Regions from separate parts of the Streptomyces sp. NPDC006335 genome, predicted to be linked through region 1. Evidence: riboswitches for the same ligand, from Rfam matches in the RefSeq annotation. Region 1 holds a riboswitch; each other region holds the start of a gene.
The links. Region 1 has a riboswitch for thiamine pyrophosphate ahead of ABZ098_RS23155 (thiamine ABC transporter substrate-binding protein). Riboswitches for the same ligand answer to the same signal wherever they lie in the genome.

Region 2: it holds a riboswitch for thiamine pyrophosphate, as region 1 does, so the genes downstream of both, thiC (phosphomethylpyrimidine synthase ThiC) here and ABZ098_RS23155 (thiamine ABC transporter substrate-binding protein) in region 1, are expected to answer to the same signal.
Region 3: it holds a riboswitch for thiamine pyrophosphate, as region 1 does, so the genes downstream of both, thiO (glycine oxidase ThiO) here and ABZ098_RS23155 (thiamine ABC transporter substrate-binding protein) in region 1, are expected to answer to the same signal.

The regions. Positions count from the first base shown of each region.
Region 1 is NZ_JBEXQX010000008.1:143,844-147,046, forward strand. Features, by position in the region: gene ABZ098_RS23150 (iron ABC transporter permease) at 1-618, opposite strand, end outside; gene ABZ098_RS23155 (thiamine ABC transporter substrate-binding protein) at 594-1,676, opposite strand; TPP riboswitch at 1,673-1,780, opposite strand; gene rlmN (23S rRNA (adenine(2503)-C(2))-methyltransferase RlmN) at 1,804-2,910, opposite strand; gene ABZ098_RS23165 (hypothetical protein) at 2,948-3,203, opposite strand, start outside.
Region 2 is NZ_JBEXQX010000009.1:254,574-257,776, reverse strand. Features, by position in the region: gene thiC (phosphomethylpyrimidine synthase ThiC) at 1-1,290, opposite strand, end outside; TPP riboswitch at 1,283-1,472, opposite strand; gene ABZ098_RS25495 (YibE/F family protein) at 1,545-3,203, shown strand, end outside.
Region 3 is NZ_JBEXQX010000001.1:425,817-429,019, forward strand. Features, by position in the region: gene ABZ098_RS01975 (FAD-dependent oxidoreductase) at 254-1,468, opposite strand; gene ABZ098_RS01980 (hypothetical protein) at 1,501-1,851, opposite strand; TPP riboswitch at 1,904-2,015, shown strand; gene thiO (glycine oxidase ThiO) at 2,013-3,170, shown strand; gene thiS (sulfur carrier protein ThiS) at 3,167-3,203, shown strand, end outside.

The DNA.
Region 1 (3,203 bases):
GGCCACGGCGGGCGCGAGCGCGGGAAGGGTGACCGTCCGCCAGGCCGTGAGCCGGGACGCGCCCAGCATCCGAGCGGCCTCCTCCTGGCGCGGGTCCAGTTGGGCCCACAGTCCGCCGACGGTGCGTACGACGACCGCGTAGTTGAAGAAGACGTGCGCGAGCAGGATCGCCCACACGGTGGTGTCCAGCCGTACGCCCCACCACTCGTCGAGCAGCCCGCCACGGCCGACGAGCGCCAGGAAGGCCGTACCGACCACGACCGTCGGCAGCACGAAGGGGACGGTGACCACGGCGCGCAGGACCTGTTTGCCGGGGAAGTCGAACCGCGCGAAGACGTACGCGCCGGGGAGCGCGATCAGGAGCGTGAGTGCCGTGGAGGCGAGCGCCTGCCAGGTGGTGAACCACAGGACGTGCCGGATGTCCGGCTGGGCGAGGACCTCGGTGATCCTGCCGAACTGCCAGCTCCCGCCGGTCTTCAGTCCGCGCGTGACGATCGCGGCGACGGGATAGGCGAAGAAGAGGGCGAAGAACGCGACGGGCACGGCCACGAGCCCGAGCCGCGCCGCCGCGTTGTGGAAAGGCTTGCGGGGCCTTACTTCAGAACCAGCGAGGTCCACGACTTGACCCAGTCGTCACGGTGGTCGGCGATCTTCGCCGGGTCCATGGTCTCGGGATCCTTGGCCTGCGGACCGTACTGGGTGAACTCGGCGGGCACCGAGGCCCCCTCCACCACGGGATAGACGAACATGTTGAGCGGCATGTCCTGCTGGAACTCCTTGGTGAGCAGGAAGTCCAGGAACGCCTTGCCGCCCTCGGTGTTCTTCGCGTTGCTCAGCAGCCCGGCGTACTCGATCTGCCGGAAGCAGGTCCCGTCGGCGACCCCGGTGGGCGCGGTCTTCGGCTTCGGATCGGCGTAGATCACCTCGGCGGGCGGCGAGGAGGCGTACGACACGACGAGCGGCCGGTCGGCCTTCGCCTTCTTGCCCCCCGCGGACCCGGAGAACTCCTCGTTGTAGGCCTGCTCCCAGCCGTCGACGACCTTGACTCCGTTGGCCTTGAGCTTCTTCCAGTAGCCCTGCCAGCCCTCGTCCCCGTACTTCGCGGCGGACCCGAGCAGGAACCCGAGCCCCGGCGAGGACGTCGAGGCGTTCTCCGTGACGAGGAGGTTCTTGTAGGCGGGCTTGATCAGATCGTCGTACGACGTCGGCGGCTGGAGCTTGTGCTCGGTGAACCAGGCCTTGTCGTAGTTGACGCAGATGTCGCCGCTGTCGATGGGCGTGACCCGGTGCTTGTCCTGGTCGGCCCGGTACTCGGCCTTGATCCGGTCGGCGCCCTTCGCCTCGTACGACTGGAAGAGCCCGTTGTCGAGCGCGCGGGAGAGCAGGGTGTTGTCGACGCCGAAGAAGACGTCGCCCTGCGGGTTGTCCTTGGTGAGGATGGCCTTGTTGACGGCCTGCCCCGCGTCGCCGTCCTCCAGGACCTTGACCTTGTAGCCGGACTTCTTCTCGAAGTCGGCGAGGACGTTCTTGGAGACGGCCCACGAGTCGTGGCTGACCAGGGTGACGGTCTTGGAGCCGGAGCCGGAGCCGTTGCTGTCGTCGGACGAGGACCCGCACGCGGACAGCGTGACCAGGCCGAGGCCGACGACGGCAGCGAGAAACTTCTTGTTGTTCACGGTGATGACCGAACTTCCTACCCAGAATGACCTGGGCGAGGTTCAGAGGGTCTGCGGCCCGATTGCCGCACTCTCAGCGCTGTGGCGCTCCCCTGTCGGATATGAAGATTTACGTACGTCCGTCAGACTACCGCTCGGTGGCCGCCAGCTGACCACAGGCCCCGTCGATCTCCTGCCCACGGGTGTCCCGGACCGTCACCGGCACACCATGGGCGGCGATGGCCTCCACGAACGCCTTCTCGTCCTCGGGCCGGGAGGCGGTCCACTTGGACCCGGGGGTCGGGTTCAGCGGGATGAGGTTGACGTGCACGGGCTTGCCCCTGAGCAGCCGCCCGAGCCGGTCACCGCGCCAGGCCTGGTCATTGATGTCCCGGATGAGCGCGTACTCGATGCTGAGCCGCCGCCCGGACTTCTCGACGTACTCGAACCCGGCGTCGAGGACCTCGCGCACCTTCCACCGCGTGTTCACGGGGACGAGGGTGTCGCGCAGCTCGTCGTCGGGGGCGTGCAGGGAGATCGCCAGCCGGCACTTGAACCCTTCGTCGGCGAACCGGTGAATGGCCGGCACAAGCCCGACGGTCGACACGGTGATGCCGCGCTGCGACAGCCCGAGCCCGTCCGGAGCGGGATCGGTGAGCGCCCGGATGGAGCCGACGACCCGCTTGTAGTTGGCGAGCGGCTCACCCATGCCCATGAAGACGATGTTGGACAGCCGCGCGGGCCCGCCCGGAACCTCCCCGTCCCGCAGCGCCCGCATCCCGTCCACGATCTGGTGCACGATCTCGGCGGTGGACAGGTTCCTGTCCAGCCCCGCCTGCCCGGTGGCGCAGAAGGGGCAGTTCATGCCGCAGCCCGCCTGCGAGCTGATGCACATGGTCACCCGATCCGGGTACCGCATGAGCACCGACTCCACGAGCGTCCCGTCGAACAGCCGCCACAGCGTCTTGCGCGTGGTCCCCTGGTCGGTCGACAGATGCCGTACGACGGTCATCAGCTCGGGAAGCAGCGCCTCCTGCAGCTTGCCGCGCGCCCCGGCCGGGATGTCCGTCCACTCCGCCGGGTCGTGCGCGTACCGCGCGAAGTAGTGCTGCGAGAGCTGCTTGGCACGAAACGGCTTCTCCCCGATCTCGGCGACAGCCTCTTTACGCTCGGCGGGCGTGAGATCAGCAAGGTGCCGCGGCGGCTTCTTGGCTCCGCGGGGGGCGACGAAAGTGAGTTCTCCGGGTGCAGGCATAACCCTTCCAGTGTGGCAGATCGTTCGAGCACCGCGTTCAGAAGATCCACACGCCGAAAGCCGCGACCGCCAGGCCCACGGCCATGAAGAAGCCGCCGGTGAGGGTGACCGGGAGGGCCTGGCCGCGGCGGCGGGAGGGCTCCAGGCCGCGCCAGGTGCTGATCGCCGCGTACAGGCCGATGAGAGCGATCGCACAGCCGATGACGAGGGCGGCGAGGCCGAAGAACCCGGACCAGGTGGAGTGGTGGTCCGGGTTGGGGGTGAACACGGCCGCGAGGGCCGTTCCGCCGAGG
Region 2 (3,203 bases), on a different contig from region 1:
GGTGGTCAGCGGGCCGAGCGTATAGAACGGAGCTTCATCGCAGATCTCCTGCTGAAGGTCGATGTTCTCCTTGATCTTGTGCATCGGAACGTGTCCCGGGCCCTCGATCATGGTCTGTACGTTGAAACGCTTCGCGATCCGGTTGAGTTCCCCGAGCGTGCGCAACTCCGCGAACTGGGCCTCGTCGTTGGCGTCCGCGATCGAACCGGGCCTGAGGCCGTCGCCCAGCGAGTACGTGACGTCGTAGGCGGCGAGGATCTCGCACAGTTCCTCGAAGTTCTCGTACAGGAACGACTCCTTGTGGTGCGCCAGGCACCACGCCGCCATGATCGAGCCGCCACGCGAGACGATGCCCGTCTTGCGGTTGGCCGTCAGTGGTACGTACGGCAGGCGTACGCCCGCGTGGACCGTCATGTAGTCCACGCCCTGCTCGGCCTGTTCGATGACCGTGTCCTTGTAGATCTCCCAGGTCAGCTCCTCGGCGCGGCCGTCGACCTTCTCCAGCGCCTGGTAGAGCGGCACCGTCCCGATGGGGACCGGGGAGTTGCGCAGCACCCACTCGCGGGTGGTGTGGATGTTGCGGCCGGTGGACAGGTCCATGACCGTGTCGGCACCCCAGCGGGTCGCCCAGGTCATCTTCTCGACCTCCTCCTCGATGGAGGAGGTCACCGCGGAATTGCCGATGTTGGCGTTGACCTTCACCAGGAACCGCTTGCCGATGATCATCGGCTCGATCTCCGGGTGGTTGACGTTCGCCGGCAGCACCGCACGGCCCGCCGCGATCTCCTCCCGCACGACCTCGGGAGAAACGTTCTCCCGGATGGCCACGTACTCCATCTCGGGCGTGATCTCGCCGCGGCGGGCGTAGGCGAGCTGTGTGACCGCCTTGCCGTCGCGGCTACGGCGAGGCTGGCGGGCACGTCCCGGAAAGACCGCGTCCAGGTTACGGAGGCCGCCCCGAGGTGAGGTGTGCTTGATCCCGTCGTCCTCGGGGCGCACGGGCCGGCCCGCGTACTCCTCGGTGTCCCCGCGAGCGATGATCCAATTCTCCCGCAGCGGCACCAGGCCCCGGCGGACGTCCGTCTCGGCGAGCGGATCGGTGTACGGGCCCGAGGTGTCGTACAGCGTGACCGACTGCCCGTTGGTGAGGTGCACCTGGCGGACCGGCACCCGCAGATCGGGGCGCGAGCCCTCGATGTACGCCTTGTGCCAGCCGATGGACTTCCCGGCCTCCGTGTCGAGCTGGTCGTTCTGCTCGGAGGCAGGCGTGCGCGCGTCCTTGATGGTCATGAGACCTACTCCCTACGCCGGCATTACCCGGTAACAGGTTCGGCGGTCGACGCAGCGGTTTCCGTCCGCCGACGTTTCGTGGGGAACGTCACTCGCTTGAAGTGACGTTCCACGTGAAACATCGCTGGGACGGAGGTCAGCGCCCTCTCAGCCCGGTGCTCCGAGCTCCCGCGTGTACAAAAGGTGCCACCACGCTAGCGTCAATTCGGGCGCGGTGAACAGAGGGCCCCTGTCGTTCTTGCGATGATCGGTCGGTGACCACGACGCATCAGTCTCCTTACCCGCCCCCCGAGCCTCCGCGCCGACCGGGCTCCGGAAACGGTCCTGGGCACGGCTCCGGAAGCGGCCCGGGCAGCGGTTCCCGCGGCGGCTTCGGAGACGGCGGGGTCGGCGGGGCAGGCGGCACGGGCGGGACCAGCGGCTGGCACGAGCATGAGCGCCGTGGTGGGCATGCGGGCGGTCAGGGCTACGGTCATGGCCAGGGCGGCGCGGGTCATGGCGGCCAGGGCAGTGGTGGTGCCGGTGGTGGCGATGGTTACGGCAGCGGCGATGGTTATGGCGGGGATGAACACGGGCGTGGCCCCGGAGACGGGCACGAACATGGTTCAAGTGGCGGGCACGGGCATGGTCCGGGTGACGGACACGGTTCCGGCGACGGGCACGGACCGGGACATGGGCACGGGGACAGGTCCGGTTCCGGCGGTGGGCACGGCCACTCGCACAGTCATGGGCCGGCGGCTCCCGTCTCCAAGCACCTGCGCAAGGTCATCGCGGCGATCCTGATCCCGTTCGGCGTAGCCGTGGTGGTGGGGCTCGGGGTGCTGTGGCCCGGTGGCGCACCGGCGCACGAGCGCACTGGGGTGGGCTTCGACCGGCAGACTCAGCAGGCCACGGTCAGCAAGGTAGTGAGCGTCGACTGCAAGTCGGTGAACGCCTCGGGGGAGCCCCCGACGGGGGACACGTCCACCGCCGAGGGCTCGTCCGCCGAACAACAGGCGAACGGGACCTGCAAGAAGGCGACGATCCGGGTCGACACCGGCGACGACAAGGGCCGCACCTTCACGGAGATCGTCCAGCCGGACCAGTCACGGCAGTTGCACGAGGGCGAGAAGGTGGTGGTCGCATACGAGCCTTCCGCGCCCAGGGATTTGCAGTACTCGGTCACCGACGTCAACCGCCGCTTCCCGATGGGGCTGCTCGCCGGCATCTTCGCGCTCGCCGTCGTGGTCGTCGGGCGGCTGCGCGGAGTCATGGCACTGGTCGCGCTGGCCATCAGCTTCATGGTGCTGAACTTCTTCATCCTGCCCGCGATCCTCCAGGGCTCGAACCCGCTGCTCGTGGCGGTGATCGGGTCGAGCGCCATCATGCTGATCGCCCTCTACATGTGCCACGGCCTGTCGGCCCGAACCTCCGTGGCTGTACTGGGGACGCTGATCTCGCTGGTGCTGATCGGCATCCTCGGCTCGCTGTTCATCAGCTGGGCAGCACTGACGGGCAACACGGACGACAACACCGGACTCATCCACGGGCTGTACCCGACGATCGACATGAGCGGTCTGCTGCTCGCCGGCGTCATCATCGGCTCGCTCGGTGTCCTCGACGACGTGACGGTCACTCAGACGTCAGCGGTCTGGGAGCTGCACGAGGCCAACCCGACGATGGGCTGGCGCGGGCTGTACCGCGCCGGAATCCGGATCGGCCGGGACCACATCGCATCCGTCGTCAACACCCTCGTCCTCGCCTACGCCGGTGCCGCGCTGCCGCTGCTGCTGCTCTTCTCCATCGCGCAGTCCAGCGTGGGGACCGTCGCCAACAGCGAGCTGGTGGCGGAGGAGATCGTGCGCACACTGGTCGGCTCGATCGGCCTCGTCGCCTCGGTGCCGGTCACCACGGCCCTCGCGGCCCTGGTGGTC
Region 3 (3,203 bases), on a different contig from region 1:
TCCAGGCCGCCAAGCACCGCCGGACCTCCACTCGGCCCATCACAGCAGGCAGCAGCCGACCCGAGCCACCCGGCCGGCGCCTCAGTGGGGCGGGCAGACACCGCCGGACCTCCACCCGGCCCGCCACAGCAGGCAGCGGCCGCCCAGCCGCCGCCCGCCTCCAGCGCCGCCGCCGGACCCCTGCCGCCCACCACCGGCGGCCCTCCGCCCGAGATGTCACAGCAGGCAGCCCGAGCCGTCGCGCGTTCGCCGCTTACGCCGTCGCCGCCTTCATCGGCCTCGCCGGGTCCACCAGCAGCTCCGGGTCCATCTCCGTGCCCGCCTCGATGAGCCGTCGTCCCTGGGCCAGGTCGCGGGGGCGGCCCACCGCCAGGAGGGCCACCAGGCGGTTCTCGCGCAGCCAGCACACCGTCCAGGCGGGACCGGACGGCTCGCCGCGCCACAGGGTGGTGTCGGCGGACGCGTGGTGCCCGGCGTACTGGACGAAGCGGCCGAACTGCTCGGACCAGAAGTACGGGACCGGGTCGTAGACCGTGGGGGCCTCCCCCAGGATGTCGGCGGCCACCGTGCGAGGGCCCTGGAGGGCGTTGTCCCAGTGGTGGACCAGCAGGCGCTCGCCGTACCTCCCCGAGGGGAAGGAGGCGCAGTCGCCGACCGCGTAGACGTCCGGGGCGGAGGTGCGCAGCCGTTCGTCGGCGAGGACCTCGCGGTGGGCGCCGAGCTCGATGCCCGAACCGGCGAGCCAGGCCGTGGCGGGCCGGGCGCCGATACCGACCACGACCGCGCCCGCGGGCACCCGGGAGCCGTCGTCCAGGACGACCGCGCCGGGCTCGACGCGCTCCACACGCGCGCGTGTGCGCAGCACGGCCCCCGCGTCCGCATACCAGGAGGCCATCGGAGCGGCCACCTCGGCGGGCAGCGCGCCCGCGAGCGGCCGGTCGGCGGCCTCCACGACCGTCACCGCGCAGCCCGCCTCGCGCGCGGCGGTGGCGAACTCGGCGCCGATCCAGCCCGCGCCGACGACCACGATGTCGTGCTGCCGGGCGAGCACGGGGCGCAGCCGCTCGGCGTCGTCCAGGGTGCGCAGCAGATGCACGCCGGGCACGCCCTCCGTGCCCGGCAGCCGGATCGGTTCGGCACCGGTGGCGATGACCAGGACGTCGTACGGGAAGGGCCCGGCCTCGGTGTCCAGTTCGTGTGCGTCGGGACGCACGCCCAGCACCTCGCGGCCGAGCAGCAGTTCGATGCCGAGGGCCTCGAAGTCCACGTCGAAGGCGGAGCCCTCGGCCTTGCCGAGCAGCACGGCCTTGGAGAGCGGCGGACGGTCGTACGGCTGGTGGGGTTCCGCGCCGATGATCGTGACGGTTCCCGAGAAGCCCTGCTCGCGCAGCGCGACCGCGGTCTGCACCCCGGCCATGCCCGCGCCGACCACGACCACCCGCCGCTGCGCCTGCGTCTGCTCGCTCATTTGATCACCATAGTCACCTGACAATCAGTCAGTCAGGACTCGTGCGCAGTGACCTGCTCCACAACGCTCGTCCCGCTGCCGGCCTGCGACTCCCACTCCCATGTCTCCTCCAGCCGCACCCGGCCGTCGGGGAGTTCCACGACCGTCGAGACGCAGTGGCCGCAGGACGTCGTCCCGTCGTGCTTGAGCTGGACGTAGCGGAAGTCGAGACGGTCCCCCGCGCGCGTGCCGACCAGATGTCCGCGGACGACGTCGCCGCCCTCGTACTCGGCCCAGATCTCCCCGTCCTTCTCGTGGTACGTGAACCGGGTCCGCGTACCCACCTGACCTGGGGCCTGATCGGCCACGGGGGCGAGGACGAGGCCGTCGAGCGAGCGGGGCATGGGGGCGGGCTCCCTTACAGAGGCGCACGGGCACGGGCTAGGGTGGCCAACGTAGAGCACTCGCGGGAGCCCGGACGTACCGGGCTGAGAGGGAGGCTGGCGGCCTCCGACCGTACGAACCTGATCCGGGTCATGCCGGCGAAGGGAGGGGCTGGACGCCCATGTCCTCACGTACGTCAGACGTCCTCGTCGTCGGGGGCGGCATCATCGGCCTGGTCACGGCCTGGCGGGCCGCGCAGCGCGGTCTCACCACGGCCGTCGTGGATCCCGAACCGGGCGGCGGGGCCGCCCAGGTGGCCGCCGGGATGCTGGCCGCGGTCACCGAACTGCACTACGGCGAGCAGACCCTGCTGGGCCTGAACCTCGCCTCCGCCCAGCGCTATCCCGACTTCGCGGCCGAGCTCACCGAGCTGACCGGACTCGACCTCGGTTACCGCCGGTGCGGCACGCTCGCCGTCGCCCTGGACGCCGACGACCGCGCCCACCTGCGCGAACTGCACGCGCTCCAGCGGCAGTCGGGGCTGGAGTCGGAGTGGCTGTCCGGCCGGGAGTGCCGGCGCCTGGAGCCGATGCTCGCGCCGGGGGTGCGGGGCGGGCTGCGGGTGGACGGCGACCACCAGATCGATCCGCGCCGGCTCACGCGCGCGTTGCTGGCCGCGTGCGAGCGGGCGGGTGTGGTGTTCCACCGCACCTGGGCCCGACGTCTGCTCGTCGTGGGGGACCGGGCGGCCGGGGTCGCCACCACGGACGGCGAGGAACTGGGGGCGGACCAGGTGGTGCTCGCCGCCGGAAGCCTCAGCGGCCGCCTGGAGGGGGTCCCACAGGCCCTCCTGCCCCCCGTACGGCCCGTGAAGGGGCAGGTGCTGAGACTGACCGTGCCGCCGCGGCTCGCGCCCTTCCTGAGCCGTACCGTGCGGGCCGTGGTGCGCGGCAGCCAGGTCTACCTGGTGCCGCGCGAGAGCGGCGAGCTGGTGATCGGCGCGACCAGCGAGGAGCTGGGCTGGGACACCACGGTGACCGCGGGCGGGGTGTACGAACTGCTGCGGGACGCGCACGAACTGGTCCCCGGCATCACCGAACTGCCGCTGACGGAGACCCGCGCGGGACTGCGCCCGGGCTCCCCGGACAACGCCCCGCTGCTCGGCCCGACGGACCTTCCCGGTCTCCTGCTGGCCACCGGGCACTACCGCAACGGCGTGCTGCTGACGCCGGTCACCGGGGACGCGATGGCGCACGCGCTGACCACCGGTGAACTGCCGGAGGAGGCCCGCCCGTTCACCCCGAGGCGTTTCCTGGAGTCCGTGGAGCAGCCGGCATGAACATCTCCGTCAACGGCGAGCCGCGGGAGTTCG